One region of the Micromonospora sp. NBRC 101691 genome, then DNA from elsewhere that is predicted to be linked to it. Evidence: riboswitches for the same ligand, from Rfam matches in the RefSeq annotation. Region 1 holds a riboswitch; each other region holds the start of a gene.
The links. A riboswitch is a leader RNA that binds a small molecule or an ion and turns the genes downstream of it on or off. The one in region 1 is predicted to bind cobalamin.
Positions count from the first base shown of each region.

Region 2: it holds a riboswitch for cobalamin, as region 1 does, so the genes downstream of both, bluB (5,6-dimethylbenzimidazole synthase) here and QSK20_RS23780 (ABC transporter substrate-binding protein) in region 1, are expected to answer to the same signal.
Region 3: it holds a riboswitch for cobalamin, as region 1 does, so the genes downstream of both, QSK20_RS19500 (ABC transporter substrate-binding protein) here and QSK20_RS23780 (ABC transporter substrate-binding protein) in region 1, are expected to answer to the same signal.
Region 4: it holds a riboswitch for cobalamin, as region 1 does, so the genes downstream of both, QSK20_RS21595 (prenyltransferase/squalene oxidase repeat-containing protein) here and QSK20_RS23780 (ABC transporter substrate-binding protein) in region 1, are expected to answer to the same signal.

Region 1 is NZ_BSTB01000017.1:142,039-145,566, reverse strand. It holds gene QSK20_RS23790 (FAD-dependent monooxygenase) at 1-1,017, opposite strand, end outside; gene QSK20_RS23785 (TetR/AcrR family transcriptional regulator) at 1,084-1,710, shown strand; cobalamin riboswitch at 1,863-2,042, shown strand; gene QSK20_RS23780 (ABC transporter substrate-binding protein) at 2,072-3,088, shown strand; gene QSK20_RS23775 (FecCD family ABC transporter permease) at 3,163-3,528, shown strand, end outside.
Region 2 is NZ_BSTB01000005.1:104,641-108,168, forward strand. It holds gene QSK20_RS11015 (Rieske (2Fe-2S) protein) at 1-640, opposite strand, end outside; gene bluB (5,6-dimethylbenzimidazole synthase) at 733-1,359, opposite strand; cobalamin riboswitch at 1,412-1,583, opposite strand; gene QSK20_RS11025 (EamA family transporter) at 1,653-2,576, shown strand; gene QSK20_RS11030 (crotonase/enoyl-CoA hydratase family protein) at 2,622-3,383, shown strand; gene QSK20_RS11035 (dihydrolipoyl dehydrogenase family protein) at 3,403-3,528, opposite strand, start outside.
Region 3 is NZ_BSTB01000012.1:149,242-152,769, reverse strand. It holds gene QSK20_RS19505 (ABC transporter permease) at 1-134, opposite strand, end outside; gene QSK20_RS19500 (ABC transporter substrate-binding protein) at 131-1,720, opposite strand; cobalamin riboswitch at 2,000-2,195, opposite strand; gene QSK20_RS19495 (class I SAM-dependent methyltransferase) at 2,347-3,108, opposite strand; gene QSK20_RS19490 (DUF5825 family protein) at 3,105-3,528, opposite strand, start outside.
Region 4 is NZ_BSTB01000015.1:23,470-26,997, forward strand. It holds gene QSK20_RS21585 (ABC transporter ATP-binding protein) at 1-670, opposite strand, end outside; gene QSK20_RS21590 (PadR family transcriptional regulator) at 667-1,206, opposite strand; cobalamin riboswitch at 1,690-1,815, shown strand; gene QSK20_RS21595 (prenyltransferase/squalene oxidase repeat-containing protein) at 1,917-2,960, shown strand; gene QSK20_RS21600 (SCO2322-related protein) at 3,041-3,478, shown strand.

The DNA.
Region 1 (3,528 bases):
CGCGCGGGCCATCTCCTGGGTGCGCGGGCGGCGGTCCCGGTCGTACGCCGCCAGGGCGGTGGCCGGGTCCGGTGCCGCCGCGCAGTGGTGGCCGAGGACGGCGGCGTCCTCGAGTGCCATGGCGGCACCCTGACCCAGGTGCGGCGTCATCGCGTGGGCGGCGTCGCCGAGCAGCGCCACCCGGCCCCGCGCGTAGCTGGGCAGCGGCGTGGCGAGGTGGTACACGTCGTGGCGGAGCACCCGCTCGGGCGCGGTGACGGCGAGCAGCTCCGGGATCGGGGCGTGCCAGGACCCGAAGATCCGGCGTACCTCGGCCAGCTCGTCGCCGGCCCGCTCCCCGGGCGGGCAGGTGATGCCGCCGAACCAGAAGACCCGGTCCCCGCCGAGCGGCACCATGCCGAACTCCGTCCCCGGCCCCCAGGTGACCGACGCCGGCACCGGCGCCGGCCACTCGACCACCGCCCGCCAGGCGGTGGTGCCGGCGTACGCCGGTGGCGGGGTGTCCGGCCAGAGGCAGCCCCGTACGACGCTGCGCAACCCGTCCGCCCCGACCACCAGGTCGGCGCGGAGGGTCCGCGTCACCCCGGCCCGGCGCACGTCGACCTCGGCTCCGTGGTCGTCACCGCGAACCGCCCGCACCTCCGCGCCGCCGTGCAGGGTGTCCGCCGGCAGCGCCTCCCGCAGGATGCGGTGCAGGTCGACCCGGTGGACCCCGAGCGTGGTGGTGCCCAGCCGGCGTGCCATGTCGGCGCTGTCCATCCGGGACAGCCAGCGGCCGGTGGGGGTGCGCAGCCCGCCGGTCGGTCCGACCCGGCCGGCGGCGCGGACCCGGTCACCGAGGCCGAGGGCGTCGAGCGCGCGCAGCGCGTTGGCCATCATGGTGAGCCCGGCACCCACCTCGCCGGGTTCCGCGGCCCGTTCCAGGACGGTCACCCGCCACCCGGCCCGAAGCAGTCCGACCGCCGTGGCGAGGCCGCCGATGCCACCACCGACCACCACCGCCTGAGAACCTCTCACGCCCGCCATCCTTCTACAGGTGTAGAAGGCCATACTACGGCGGACGGACCACCAGGGAGGGGCACAGTGACGGGCCGGGCAAAACGGGTTGAACTGCTGGCGGACGCGGCCATCACGCTGATCGCCGAGCGGGGGATGCGCGGGCTCACCCACCGCGCGGTCGACGCCCGAGCCGAAATGCCGGCCGGCACCACATCGGCGTACCTGCGGACCCGCCGGGCCCTGGTGGAGGCGGTGGTGCAGCGCCTGGTCGACCTGAACCGCGTCGACTTCGCCGCCCGCCGGCTGCCGGTCGACGCACCCGCCGGAGAACGGCCACCGCTCACCCCGGCGGACCTCGACCGCCTCGCCACCGGCATCGCCGCGCTCTTCGACACCTGGCTCAGCACCGGCCGGGACCGGGTCCTGGCCCGGTACTCCTGCCAACTGGAGGCCACCCACCACCACGGGCTGCGGCAGATCCTCGAACACGGCACCGTCATGCGGGAACAGGCCCGCGACATCCTCGCCCGAGCCGGCGCGGCGAACCCGGACCGGCAGGGCGACCAGTTCCTCGCCTTCGTCGACGGCCTGCTCTTCGACCGGCTGGTCGGCACCGGCGGGCTGAGCGCACCCATCCCCGGCACCGAGGAGAGCCGCGCCGACCTGCGCGACGCCATCCGCAGCCTGCTCCGCGCGCTGACCGGCCGCTGATCCGCAACGGACGCCCGCCCGGCCGCCTGCCCGTCGGGACGCCCTGCCGCCACCTGGGCGGCGTCCGCTGGGGCATCCGGTCGTCGGCTGTGGACCGATATGTCGATCATCTTCGTGGCGTTCGTCACCGTGACACCCCGGCGGGCCAGCGGCTAGGGTGACGCTGCCGTGGTGCTCGGGAAGCCGGTGAGATACCGGCGCGGCCCTCGCCACTGTTATCGGGAAGTCCGCGACCCTCGTCGTCAAAGAGGCCACTGGGCGTACGCCTGGGAAGGCCGGTCACGGACGCACCACCCGTAAGCCAGGAGACCGGCCACGGCACTGTGACGAACCGTCCACGAGGTGCTGGAAGGCGATCCCGATGCGCGAGCGTGCTGTCTGGTCCACCCTGTCCCGGCGTGCCGCCGCGCCGCTGACCGTTCTGGTCCTCCTGCTCGGAGGCTGTGGTGCGGCGGACGACGACCCCGCGACCGCCCCGGCGTCGGCCGCCCCGGTCAGCGTGACCAACTGCGGCACGCCGGTCACCGTGGCCGCGCCGCCGAAACGGGCGGTGACGTTGAACCAGCCGGCCACCGAGATCATGCTGGCCCTGGGCCTGGCCGACCGGATGGCCGGGACTGCGTACCTGGACGACGCGATCCTGCCCGAGTACGCCGACGCGTACGCCACGGTGCCGGTGCTGGCCAAGGAGTACCCGGCCCGGGAGAAGCTGCTGGAGGCGGAACCGGACTTCGTCTACGGCTCCTTCCAGAGCGCCTTCGGTGACGAGGGGGCCGGTGACCGGGCCGAACTGGCGAAACTCGGCGTCGGCTCGTACCTCTCCCCGGCCGGCTGCCCGGCACCGCACCGGCCGGCGAAGCTCACCACCGACCACGTGTTCACCGAGATCCGCGACATCGCGGCCATCTTCGGTGTCCCCGAGCGGGCCGAGAAGCTCATCGCCGACCAGCGGACCCGGCTCGCCGCCGCGGCGGACCGGATCGACGACGCCGCGAAGCTCTCCGTGCTCTGGTGGGACGCGGGCACCGACGCCCCGAGCGTGGGGGCCTGCTGCGGCGGCCCGGGCATGATCATGTCGGCGGTCGGCGTCACCAACGCCTTCGCCGACCTGACCGGAGCGTGGGCCGACAGCGGTTGGGAGACGGTCGCCGACCGCGACCCCGACGTCATCGTGCTGGTCGACGCGACCTGGGACACCGCCGCCGCGAAGCGGACCTTCCTGACCGGCCACGCCACCCTGCGGCACCTCGGGGCGGTGGCGGGCCAGCGGTTCGTGGTCATCCCCTTCTCGTCCACCTCCGCCGGGGTGCGGCTCGTGCTCGGTGTCGAGGCGCTCGCCGACGGCGTCGCCGGGCTCGGCGAGGGGACCGGACGCTGACCACCGCCACCGTCCCGACCGTCCCCGCCCCGGCCGGGGTCCGGCCCCGCCACCCGGCCGGGGCGGCCCTGCTGGTGGGCGGGCTGCTGGTGGCGCTGGTGGCCTCGATCGGCGCGGCGGTCACCGTCGGACCGGCCGACATCTCGATCCGTACCGTGTGGACGGTGGTCGGCGACCGGCTGGGCCTGGTCCACTCCGACGTGCCGCTGCTGCGCGAGCACATCGTCTGGCGGCTGCGGCTGCCCCGGGTGCTCGGCGCGGCGGTGGTCGGGGCGGGACTGGCGGCGGTCGGCGCGGTGATGCAGACCGTCACCCGCAACCCGCTGGCCGACCCGTACCTGCTCGGGGTCTCCTCCGGGGCGTCGCTCGGCGCGGTCGCGGTCCTCGTCGTCGGGCTCGGCGGCGGGATCGCCTCGCTGACCGGCGGCGCGCTGGCCGGC
Region 2 (3,528 bases), on a different contig from region 1:
TGACGTCGTCGCCGTGCCGGTAGACGATCACCGAGACGTCGTCGATCTCGCGGGTGACCAGTTCCCGGTCCGGCAGGGCGGACAGGTCGTCGAGCGGGTGCCAGCCGTCACCGATCAGGTGCGCCTCGGAGACGCTCTGGTTGACCTGCGCCCCCTGCTTGTACGCCAGGTGCCCGCCGAGGTACGCCCCGGCGCTCGCCGCGCCGAGTCCGAGGTACGCCAGCGTCCGCCCGAGGTTGTGCCGCCCGCTCAGCCGGGCGGCGAGCGACCCGGCGTAGCAGGCCAGGCCGACGGTGTTCGAGGCGGCGTGCACCAGCCCCACCCGGCGCTGCTCCCGGTTCAGGGCCGCCCAGTCGTTGAGCCCGGTCACGGCGGCCGGCAGTGCGCTGGCCGTACCGACGGCCACCAGTGCGGTCGCCGCCCGCCGCTGGCCCGGCATCGCGTCGAGGACGGCGGCGCTGATCCACGCGCCGACCGGCACCTGCACCAGCGCCGGATGCAGCGGATGCCCCAGCCAGACGCCGTGCAGCAGGTCACGGACGCGCTGCGGTCGGAGGGTGCTCTGGACCGCCCGCTGGAGGCGGTCGCCGACCCGGTCCAGGCCGGCGGCCTGCTCGATCCTCATCAGTAGTGCTCGCACCCGTACCGACTTCCCGGTCCGGGAGCCCGCAAACCGGGCGGCGGTGACCATTTCGCCGCCGCCCGGCGTGACCGGGCAGCCCGTCGACGGGTTCAGTCGCGCGGTGTCCACCGGTCGTCGTGGATCGCCTCGGCGAGCGGGCGGGCCTGCCGCCAGCCGTGCCGGGCCAGGTCCGGCACGGTCTCGAAGTGGGTGACCGGGCCGAGGCAGAGCCAGGCGACCGGCCGGATGCCGGCGGGGATGCCGAGCAGGTCGGCCAGCCAGGGTTCGCGGTAGAAGGAGACCCAGCCGACGCCGAGTCCCTCGGCCGTGGCGGCGAGCCAGAGGTTCTGGATGGCCAGGCAGGTCGAGTAGAGGCCGGTGTCGGCGATGGCGTGCCGGCCGAGCACCGCCGGCCCACCCCGCGACTGGTCGTGGGTGACGACGATCGACAGGGTCGACTCCAACACGCCATCGATCTTGATCCGGGCGAACCGTTCGGCCGCCTCGCCCGCCAGAGTGGCGGCGAAGACGTCCCGCTCGGTGCGGACGTGCTCGTGGAACCGGCGGCGCGTGTCGGCGTCCCGCACCACGACGAAGTCCCAGGGCTGGGAGTACCCGACGCTCGGGGCGGCGTGCGCCGCGGTGAGCACCCGGTGCAGCGCCTCGTCGGGCACCGGTTCCCCGGTGAACTGGGCGCGTACGTCCCGGCGGCGGTGGATGACGTCGTACAGGTCCATGGGCAGGCTCCCGCTGCGCTCGGCCCACCCGGGCAGGGGTGGGCGCGTGACGCGAGGCCGGTCTTCGGACTCCCGGATCGACGCCGTGCCGTCCGCCTTCCCAGCCCTCGCGGACCAGTGGCTGCGCTGTTCGCGCGTGGACGGTGGCTCCCCGGTCACCGCGGCGGGCCCGTGCCGGATTCGCACCGGCTTCCCGATTCTCCCCGCTCGCGCGGGGCACCTCACTGTGTCGTGCCGCCAGCATGGTAACCGGCGGACGGGATTCCGGTCGCCCTCCGCAGGGGTCGGACGGCATGCTGCACCCCATGTACGCGCACGCCCTCCGTTCACAGCCGGTTCCCGCCTCCACCGTCGCCCGGCTCGTCGGCACGGTCGGTCGTCCCGACGCCGTACCGCCGCCGGTGCTGATGCTGCTCGGGATGTTCTCCACCCAGCTCGGCGCGGCCGTGGCCAAGCAGTTGTTCGGCACCACCAGCCCGGGGGGCACCACCACGCTGCGGCTCGGCTTCGCCGCGCTGATCCTGCTCGCGATCGCCCGTCCCGGGCTGCGGCTGGGCTGGCGTACCGGTGGCCTGGTGGTCGGCTTCGGCCTGATGCTCGCGTTGATGAACCTCAGCTTCTACGCCGCGCTGCACCGGGTGCCGCTGGGCGTGGCGGTGACCATCGGCTTCGCCGGGCCGCTGCTGGTGGGGCTGGCCGGCAGCCGTCGGCTGCTCGACGCCGGCTGGGCGGTGCTGGCCGGCGGCGGCGTCCTGCTGATCAGTGGCCTGGGCGGGGCGTCGGTGGACGGCCTCGGGCTGTTCTTCTGCGTCGCCACGGCCGTCGGCTGGGCCGGCTACGTGGTGTTCGGCGGGGCGGTCAGCAAGCGGATCCCCGGCAGCCGGGGGCTGGCCCTGGGCATGGCCGTCGGCGCACTCGCCGTGCTGCCGTTCGGCGTCGCGGGGAGCGGCACCGCGCTGCTCGACCCGTGGATCCTGCTGCTCGGCCTCGGTGTCGCGCTGTTGTCGTCGGTGCTGCCGTACTCGGCGGAGATGTCCGCGCTGCGCCGGATGCCGGCCCGGGTCTTCGCGGTGCTGTTGAGCCTCGAACCGGCGATCGGCGCGCTGGTCGGGCTGGTCCTGCTCGGCGAGCTGCTGACCTGGCCGCAGTTCCTCGGGGTGGCCTGCGTGGTCGGTGCCGCGCTCGGTGCCACGCTGGTCCGCGCCGGCCGGGCCTGACCGGGGGTCTGGCGCGGCCCGGCAGGAGCCGGGCATCCTGGTCCGATGGGTGTGCGGGTCGAGCGCGACGGACCGGTGACCACGGTGATCCTGGACCGGCCGGCGGTCCGCAACGCCGTCGACGGCCCGACCGCCCGGGCGCTCGCCGACGCGTTCCGCGCCTTCGACGCCGACCCGACCGCCGCCGTGGCCGTGCTCTGGGGAGCGGGCGGCACCTTCTGCGCCGGTGCCGACCTCAAGTCCATCGGTACGCCGAGCGGGAACCGCGTGGAGCCCGAGGGGGACGGCCCGATGGGTCCGACCCGGATGTCGCTGACCAAGCCGGTCGTCGCCGCGGTCTCCGGGTACGCCGTGGCCGGCGGCCTGGAGCTGGCCCTCTGGTGTGACCTGCGGGTCGCCGAGTCCGACGCGGTGCTCGGGGTCTTCTGCCGGCGGTGGGGGGTGCCGCTGGTCGACGGCGGGACGGTGCGCCTGCCCCGGCTGATCGGCGAGAGCCGGGCGTTGGACCTGATCCTCACCGGCCGACCGGTACCGGCCGAGGAGGCGTACGCGATGGGTCTGGTCAACCGGTTGGTCGCGCCCGGCACGGCCCGCGCGGAGGCCGAGCGGCTGGCCGCCGAGATCGCCCGCGCGCCGCAGCGCTGCCTGCGCAACGACCGGGCCGCGGTACGGGCCGGCGCGGGTCGCCCGGAGGCCGAGGCGATGGCCGTCGAGCTGGCCTACGGCGTCGACTCCCTCACCGAGGCGGCCGACGGCATCGCCCGCTTCGGCGGTGGGGCGGGCCGGCACGGCGTCCCGGCCCACTGAGCACCGGCTCGGCCAGCCGTCAGCCGAGGTCGTCCAGGGCGGTCCGGATGGCACGGTGGAAGGTCGGATACGCGTAGATCATGTGTCGGAGCCGGCCCACCGGAACCGCCGCGTGCACCGCCACCACCAGCCCGGACAGCACCTC
Region 3 (3,528 bases), on a different contig from region 1:
AACTGCATCGCCCCGAAGATCACCACCGAGGCGGCGACGATCACGACGACGGCGCTCAACAGTCGTCCGGCGAGATGGCGGCCCAACGGAAAGCGGTCCCACCACGGCAACCAGGGCCCGGGGCCGGACGTCACAACCACACGCCGGCGTAGTTGCACCAGTCGTCGCTGGCGACGGTGGCCTCCGTGAAACCCCGCACCCGAGGGCTCACCCCGTCGAGCCACCTGGCGTAGGAGTGGATGATGTATCCGCCGTCGGCCCAGAGTTCCTGTTGCAGTTCCCGGTACCGCTCCCTGCGCACCGCCGGGTCGATGGTGCCACGGGCGACGGCGAATCTCGCGTCCCAGGCGGGGCGCTTCCAGGCGGTCTCGTTGCTGAGCGCGTCGGACACGACCGCCTGACCGTAGAACCACTCCAGCGCGTAGCTACCCCAGCTGGTCTGGGTGAAGGGCTGCTTGAGATACACGTCGCTCCAGTACGACGAGCGCTCCGACTTCACCACCTCGATGGTGATGCCCGCCTGCTTGGCCTGCTCGGCGTAGAGCAGCGCCGCCTGCACGTACCCGGGAGTGACGTCGGCGGTGTGCAGGGTGACCTTCAGGTTCTCCCTGCCGGCCTCGCGCAGCAGCGCCCGCGCCCGTTGCGGGTCGTGGGGCCGCTGCGGGATCGAGTCGGCGTAGTTCGGCGCGCCCTTGCCGTACAGGTCGTTGCCGACCTCGCCGTAGCCGAAGAACACCGCGTCGACGATGGCCTGGCGATCCACCGCCAGCTTCAACGCCTCACGCACCCTGGGATCGTCGAACGGTTCGCGGTCGATGAGCATGTTGAACGCGTGGATGGTCCCGACCGGGGACTGGCGGATACCGATCTGTCGGTTGCCCTGGTGGGCCTTGGCCTGCACATGGGACAACTGGTGCACGATGTCGGCCCGCCCGGAGAGGAACACGTTGAGCCGGGCGTCAGCTTCCGCCGCGAGGAGGATCTCCACGCTGTCGACGTAGGGCTTTCCCGGCTCCCAGTAGCGGTCGTTGCGTACCAGTCGGGTACGTTCCCCCGGCGTCCAACTGTCGAACCGGAACGGGCCGGTGCCGACGGGCGGGTGGGCCTTGTCGAAGCTGGTGGTGCCGTTCTGGACCACGTAGACGTACCAGCCGGCCAGCAGCGCCCCCAGATCGGCCATCGGTTGCTTCATGCGCAACTCCACCGTCAGGTCGTCGACCCGTCGCGATCCGGCGAGGTCGACCATGGCGAGGTCGGCGGCGGCCGGCAGCTTGTTCGCCGGATCGATGATCCGCTTGACGCTCCACAGGACGTCATCGGCGGTCAGCGGCTTGCCGTCGTGCCAGACCACGCCCTTACGCAGCACGATCCGCCAGACCGTGCCGTCGGCGTTCGGCTCCAGGCGCTCGGCCAACCGTGGACGCAGAGTCAGGTCGTTGTCGTAGGCGACGAGCTTGTCGAAGATGTTCTTCGCCACCGCTCCACCGCCCCACGAGCCGGCCAGATGCGGGTCGAGCACGTCGTCGGTGGTGCTTGCCCCCGAGGTGACGACCCGCAGACTCCCGCCCCGGCGCGGCAACCCGCCCTGCGCCGCCGTCGGCTCCCGTGTCCCGCATCCGGCCCATCCGGGCACGCCGAGCAGCACGGCGCCGGACATCACACCCTTGAGCACCGCGCGCCGGTCGGCGACCCCGGCCACGCGATCGCTACGTCTGTTCACGGGACAAGCTCCTTGCTCGGGTGGAAGACGGAGCCCACGGCGTCCCGGCAGGGACCGGCCGGGAAGAGTCGTGGACCAGAGCGGGTCACCACGCCGGCGAGCACGACTGCGCGCGGCGCACGTCCCACAGCGGTCGTGGCAGACCATGACGAAGACAGGTCAGCGGCTTCGGTGCCAGCTTCTACGGGAGCGTCGTTCGGGGCGCGACCAGCAGGCGGCGGTCGACGCGCGGGCACCGGACGAGGCCATGTGCATCTGATCCATCCTTCGTAGATCAACATCGATGATGTGCGAGTGGAGGTATCCTGACTCCCGGATCAACGCTCACCCCGGCCTTCCCAGGCTTGCGCCCAGTGGCCCATATGGGGATCACTACCCGGTCACAGTGGCGAGGACCGTGCCGGGCTCACACCGGCTTCCCTCACACATCGCGGGGCCGACCCTAGCAAGGGCATCCACCACACCACATAGGACTCTTGACTGTGTCCTACGCCACTTCCGTGGGATCGGTGAAGCCCACCAGGAGAAATTCGTGCCGGTGGTCAGACCCGCCCGCCGGCACGCGCCGAGCACCATCATCCTGGGTCGGGGCCGGTGCCGGCGGCGTCATGGCGGCCGCCATCCGGCTACCGGGGTGCCGCATCACCCAGCTTGTCCGGCATGTGGGCCACGACCGCGGCACCGGCGTCCGGGACGGCGGCGCCGATGTGGTCGGCCGGGTCCGCCCGGACCCAGGTCCGGTCGGCGCTGACGAACCCGGTCCGGCGTAGGCCCGCCAGCGCCAGCAACTCGTCGAGGTCGGCGTCGTCCACCCGTTCGACGGTGAACCGGTGGTACCAGACGAGGCCCTCCAGTCGGTACCGGATGGTCGCCGCCACCTGACGCGACGTGGGTCGGCGCACCTCGACGAGCACGATCTCCAGTCCGTCCTGGTAGACGTAGGCGGGTCGGGGCGTGTCGAACCAGGACGGGTCCAGCCGTTGCAGCAGGAGGCTTCCGCCGACGGTCAGGTGCCGGCGGGCGGTGGCGAGCCACCGGACGCAGAGCTGGCGGTCCGGGTCGTTGATCAGGTGCGAGGCGAGCAGCACGGCGTCGAAGCGGCCGGGCAGCCGCAGCTCCTCGATCGTCGATCGGACCGTGACGGTGTACGGGATGCGGGCGAGCATCTCCGGTGACTCGTCGACGGCGGTGACCGGGTGGCCGAGGCGGACCAGCGGGCCGGTCATCCGACCGGCTCCGCAGCCGAGTTCGAGGATGGACGCCGCCTGCGGAAGTGCCCGGTGTACCAGCTCCGGTTCGCCCCAGGTGGGCAGCCGGGCGTACAGGTCGACCGAGGAGCCGTCCGGGGCGATCGCCCCCGGTCCGTTGCCCGACGCGCAGCCCTTCATACCGCGGTCGCGGGCACCGGCCACACCCGCATCCGGTACGGCAGGCTCACGGCCAGCCCACCGAGACGAAGCAGGAGCCCCTCGGCGACGAGTTCCTCGGCGGCGGCCCGCCCCTGAGCCGTCCAGTCGTCGAGCCGCTGCGGCGTGAGACAGCGCAGGAACGCCTCCCGTAGCGGCGGTTCGTCGAGCACGTAGACGGCGGATTCGGCCGGGTCCCGTACGTCACGGACTCCGACGAATCCGGGACCCTGCCGGTAGTAGCACAGGCCGAGGCGGAAGGTGTCCCGCCACTCGGTCACGGCGGGGTCCTCACCCGCCGACCACTCCGGTGGGGGCAGGTGCCGCAACGGGGCGAGGTCGAGGCCGCCGGTCGCCCGGCACCGCCAGGTGACCCGGCTTCCCCGGCTCAGACAGTCGCGC
Region 4 (3,528 bases), on a different contig from region 1:
CGAACGCCCCGTCGCGCATGGAGATCACCCGGTCCGCGACCGCGGCGATGCGGGCGTCGTGGGTGACCACCACGAGGGTCTGTCCCGCGACGTGCAACTGCTCGAACAGCCGCAGCACCTCCAGGGTGGCGGCGCTGTCCAGGTTGCCGGTGGGTTCGTCGGCCAGCAAGACCAGCGGCTCGTTGCTCAACGCGCGGGCGATGGCGACCCGCTGGCGTTGCCCACCGGACAGCGCCGAGGGCAGGTGCGCGGCGCGGTCGGCCAGCCCGACCCGGTCCAGCAGGTACATCGCCCGCTTACGGGCCCGCCCCGGCGACCGGCCGGCCAGCAGCGCGGCCAGCTCGACGTTCTCCACCGCGGTGAGCTCGTCCATGAGCTGGAACGACTGGAAGACGAACCCGACGCTGTCGCGCCGAAGCCGGGCCAGGGCCCGTTCGCTCATCGTGTCGATCCGGTGTTCGGCCAGCCACACCTGCCCGCCGGTCGGGCGTTGCAGCCCGCCGAGCAGGTGCAGCAGGGTGGACTTGCCGCAGCCGCTCGGGCCCATGATCGCCAACGTCTCTCCGGTGGGCACGTCCAGGTCGACCTCGTCGACCGCGCGTACCAGCGTGTCGTTCGAGCCGTACCGCTTGGTCAGTCCGCGGGCCCGCAGCGCCATCGATCCGGTCATGCCTCCGCCTTCCGCCCAGTCCGATCACGCCCGGCCCACATGCGCTCGCATGCCTCCAACCACTCCAGGTCGGCCCGCAGCCGCAGCACGACGCCCTCCAGCAGCAACCCGGCAACCGGATCCACCGACCGGTCCAGCGCCGCGCGCTGGGCGTCGCGCAGCCGGCGCAGCACCTCGCGCCGCTGCGCGTCGACCAGCGCCACGGGATCAGCAAGCCGGCCGGCCGCGGCGGCCACCAGCTTCAGGTGAAACTCCGCGAGGTCCGGCTTCGGCCAGCTCACCTCGGCCAGCCAGCCCGCCACCCGCTCCTGTCCGGCCGGGGTCAGCGCGTACACCCGGCGGTCCGGCCGGTCCGGCAGCCCCTCGGCCCGCTCCGAGGTCACCAGCCCGGCCTTGCCCAGCCTGGCCAGCGCCACGTAGATCTGCCCGGCGTTCATCGTGTCGCCGATCGGGCCCAGCGCGGCACGCATCCGGCCGCGCAGCTCGTACCCATGCGCCGGCTCCTTCGCCAGCATGGCCAGCACCACGTCCTGCATCCAGGCACTCCCCATTCGCTCCGGACCGCTAATAGATAGCCGGTAGCTATAGCGCTGTCAAACCGATGGCGGGATGTACGGGCGCAGCCGCCAACAACCTGAGGGGTGTTCTGCGTTCAGTGCCAGGATCCCTGGCCCCCAGACATTCCTTGCCCACATGGGCGAAGGTCCGGCGGGCTGGACAGCTGCCACGTCCAAGCGCCAGGCCTATGAAGATCAGGTCCAGCGAGAAGCCCGATCTTCTCGAGTCAGAGGATCTTCTCGCCAGATCACAGTGGCGAGGACCGTGCCGGGCTCACACCGGCTTCCCTCATGCATCGCGGGGCCGACCCTAGCAAGGGCCGCCGTCCAACCACATAGGACCTTGCGCCGTGTCCTGCGCCACACCCATCAAAGCCCTGAAGCCGGCGGCGCGGATGCGTGCCGACCGCCAGAACCGCCGGCATTGACAGCTGCCGTGGTGAAGCAGAAACTGTGGGCCATAACTCAAGACGTGAACACGCGTGGGGGAAGTCCGGTCGAATTCCGGCGCTGGCCCGCAACGGTAGGCCGTCCAGGGTGTCCACCCTGGCGGCGAGCCCGAATACCCGCCGTGTCCGCGTATCCCGCTCCTCAACCCGTCGTGGCCCACGGGTCGGAGTCTCGACGGCTGCCCTCGTTCGGCGACCGGTCGAGATCTGACGACCACCGGGCCGGAAAGGCGCGTGACGATGGTCGTCCGCCTGAGCCGGCACCGCCTGCTCACCCTCCTTTGCGGTGTCCTCACCGTTCTCACGCTCGTCACACCCGTCCTCATCACGCCCGTGCAGGCCGTGGCCAACCGGTCCGACGCCGCAGCCGGCTGGCTGGCCCGGCAACTCGTCGACGGTGAACGGTTCGAGGTCGTCTTCGATGGTGTCGCCTACCCCGACCCCGGACTGACCCTGGACGCGGTGTTCGCCTTCGCCGCGGCCGGCGTCGCCGACGACCCGGCAGCCCGGGCGCTGGCCTGGGTCACCCGCCCCGACATCCGCGACGGCTACCTCGGCGACGGCACCACCGAGGCGTACGCGGGAGCGACCGCCAAGCTAACCCTCGCCGTGCAGGTGCGCGGCGGCGACCCGACCGCCGTGGGCGGACTCGACCTGGTCACCCGGCTGCGGTCGCTCCAGGCACCGAACGGCCGGTTCACCGACCGGTCCGCGTACGGCGACTACAGCAACGCGTTCAGCCAGTCCTTCGCGATCCTCGCGCTGGCCCGGACCACCGCCGGCCTCCCACCCACCGCAGGCGAGTGGCTCGCCGGCACCCGATGCCCCGACGGCGGCTACCCGGTGCTGCCGGGCCAACCGACGTGCGTGTCCGACGTGGACGCCACCGCCCTGGCGGTGCAGGCCCTGCGGGTCGCCGGCCGACCGGCCGACGCCACCGCCGGACTCCACTGGCTGGTCTCCGTGCAGCGCACCGACGGGGGCTTCACCAACGCGTCCGGCACCGCGAACGCGAACAGCACCGGGCTGGCCGCCCAGGCGCTGCGCGACGGCGGCCGACCCCTGGCCTGGGCCCGGGCCCGGGGGTTCCTGGTCGGACTCCTGGTCGGCTGCGCCGGTGCGCCCGCCGACCGGGGGGCGGTCGACTTCGACGGCGGCGCCCTCGACCGGGAGACCCTCAACCGGGCGACCACCCAGGCCGTCCTCGGACTGACCGGGGTCGGATACCCACGGCTCGCCGCCGTCGGTGCCGACCTGGACGCCCCCACCCTGCTCTGCCGCTGAACCCCGGAACAACCGTCCCGATCGAAGGAGCATCCGTGTCCCGTTTTCGTCCCTCCCGTCGTGGCTGGCTCGTCGGCCTGATGGCCGCAGTCCTCGCCGCCGGCCTGACCGCCGCCGAACCCGCACCACGCCCGGCCCAGGCCGCCGCCTGCACCGGCACCTCCGGCGTCACCGTCGTGGTGGACTTCACCGCCCTCGGCGGGGGAGTGCAGGTCGCCTGCGCACCCGGCGACCCGGCCACCGGGCTGGCCGCCCTGCAGGGCGCGGGCTTCACCGTCACCGGCACCCAGCGCTGGGGGCTGGCTTTCGTCTGCCGGATCAACGGCCTGCCGACCTCCGCGACGGACCCGTGCGTCAACACCCCGCCGGTCACGGCGTACTGGTCGTACTGGCACGCGCCGAGCGGCGGCGCCTGGTCCTACAGCAGCTCGGGGGCAGGCAGCTACAACCCCGCACCCGGTAGCGTCGAGGGCTGGTCCTTCGGATCGGGATCGGCGCCGAGCATCCCCGCCCCGTGACCGGCCAGCCGCGCTGACCCTCGACGGCATCGGGCGCCGGCACCACCGTC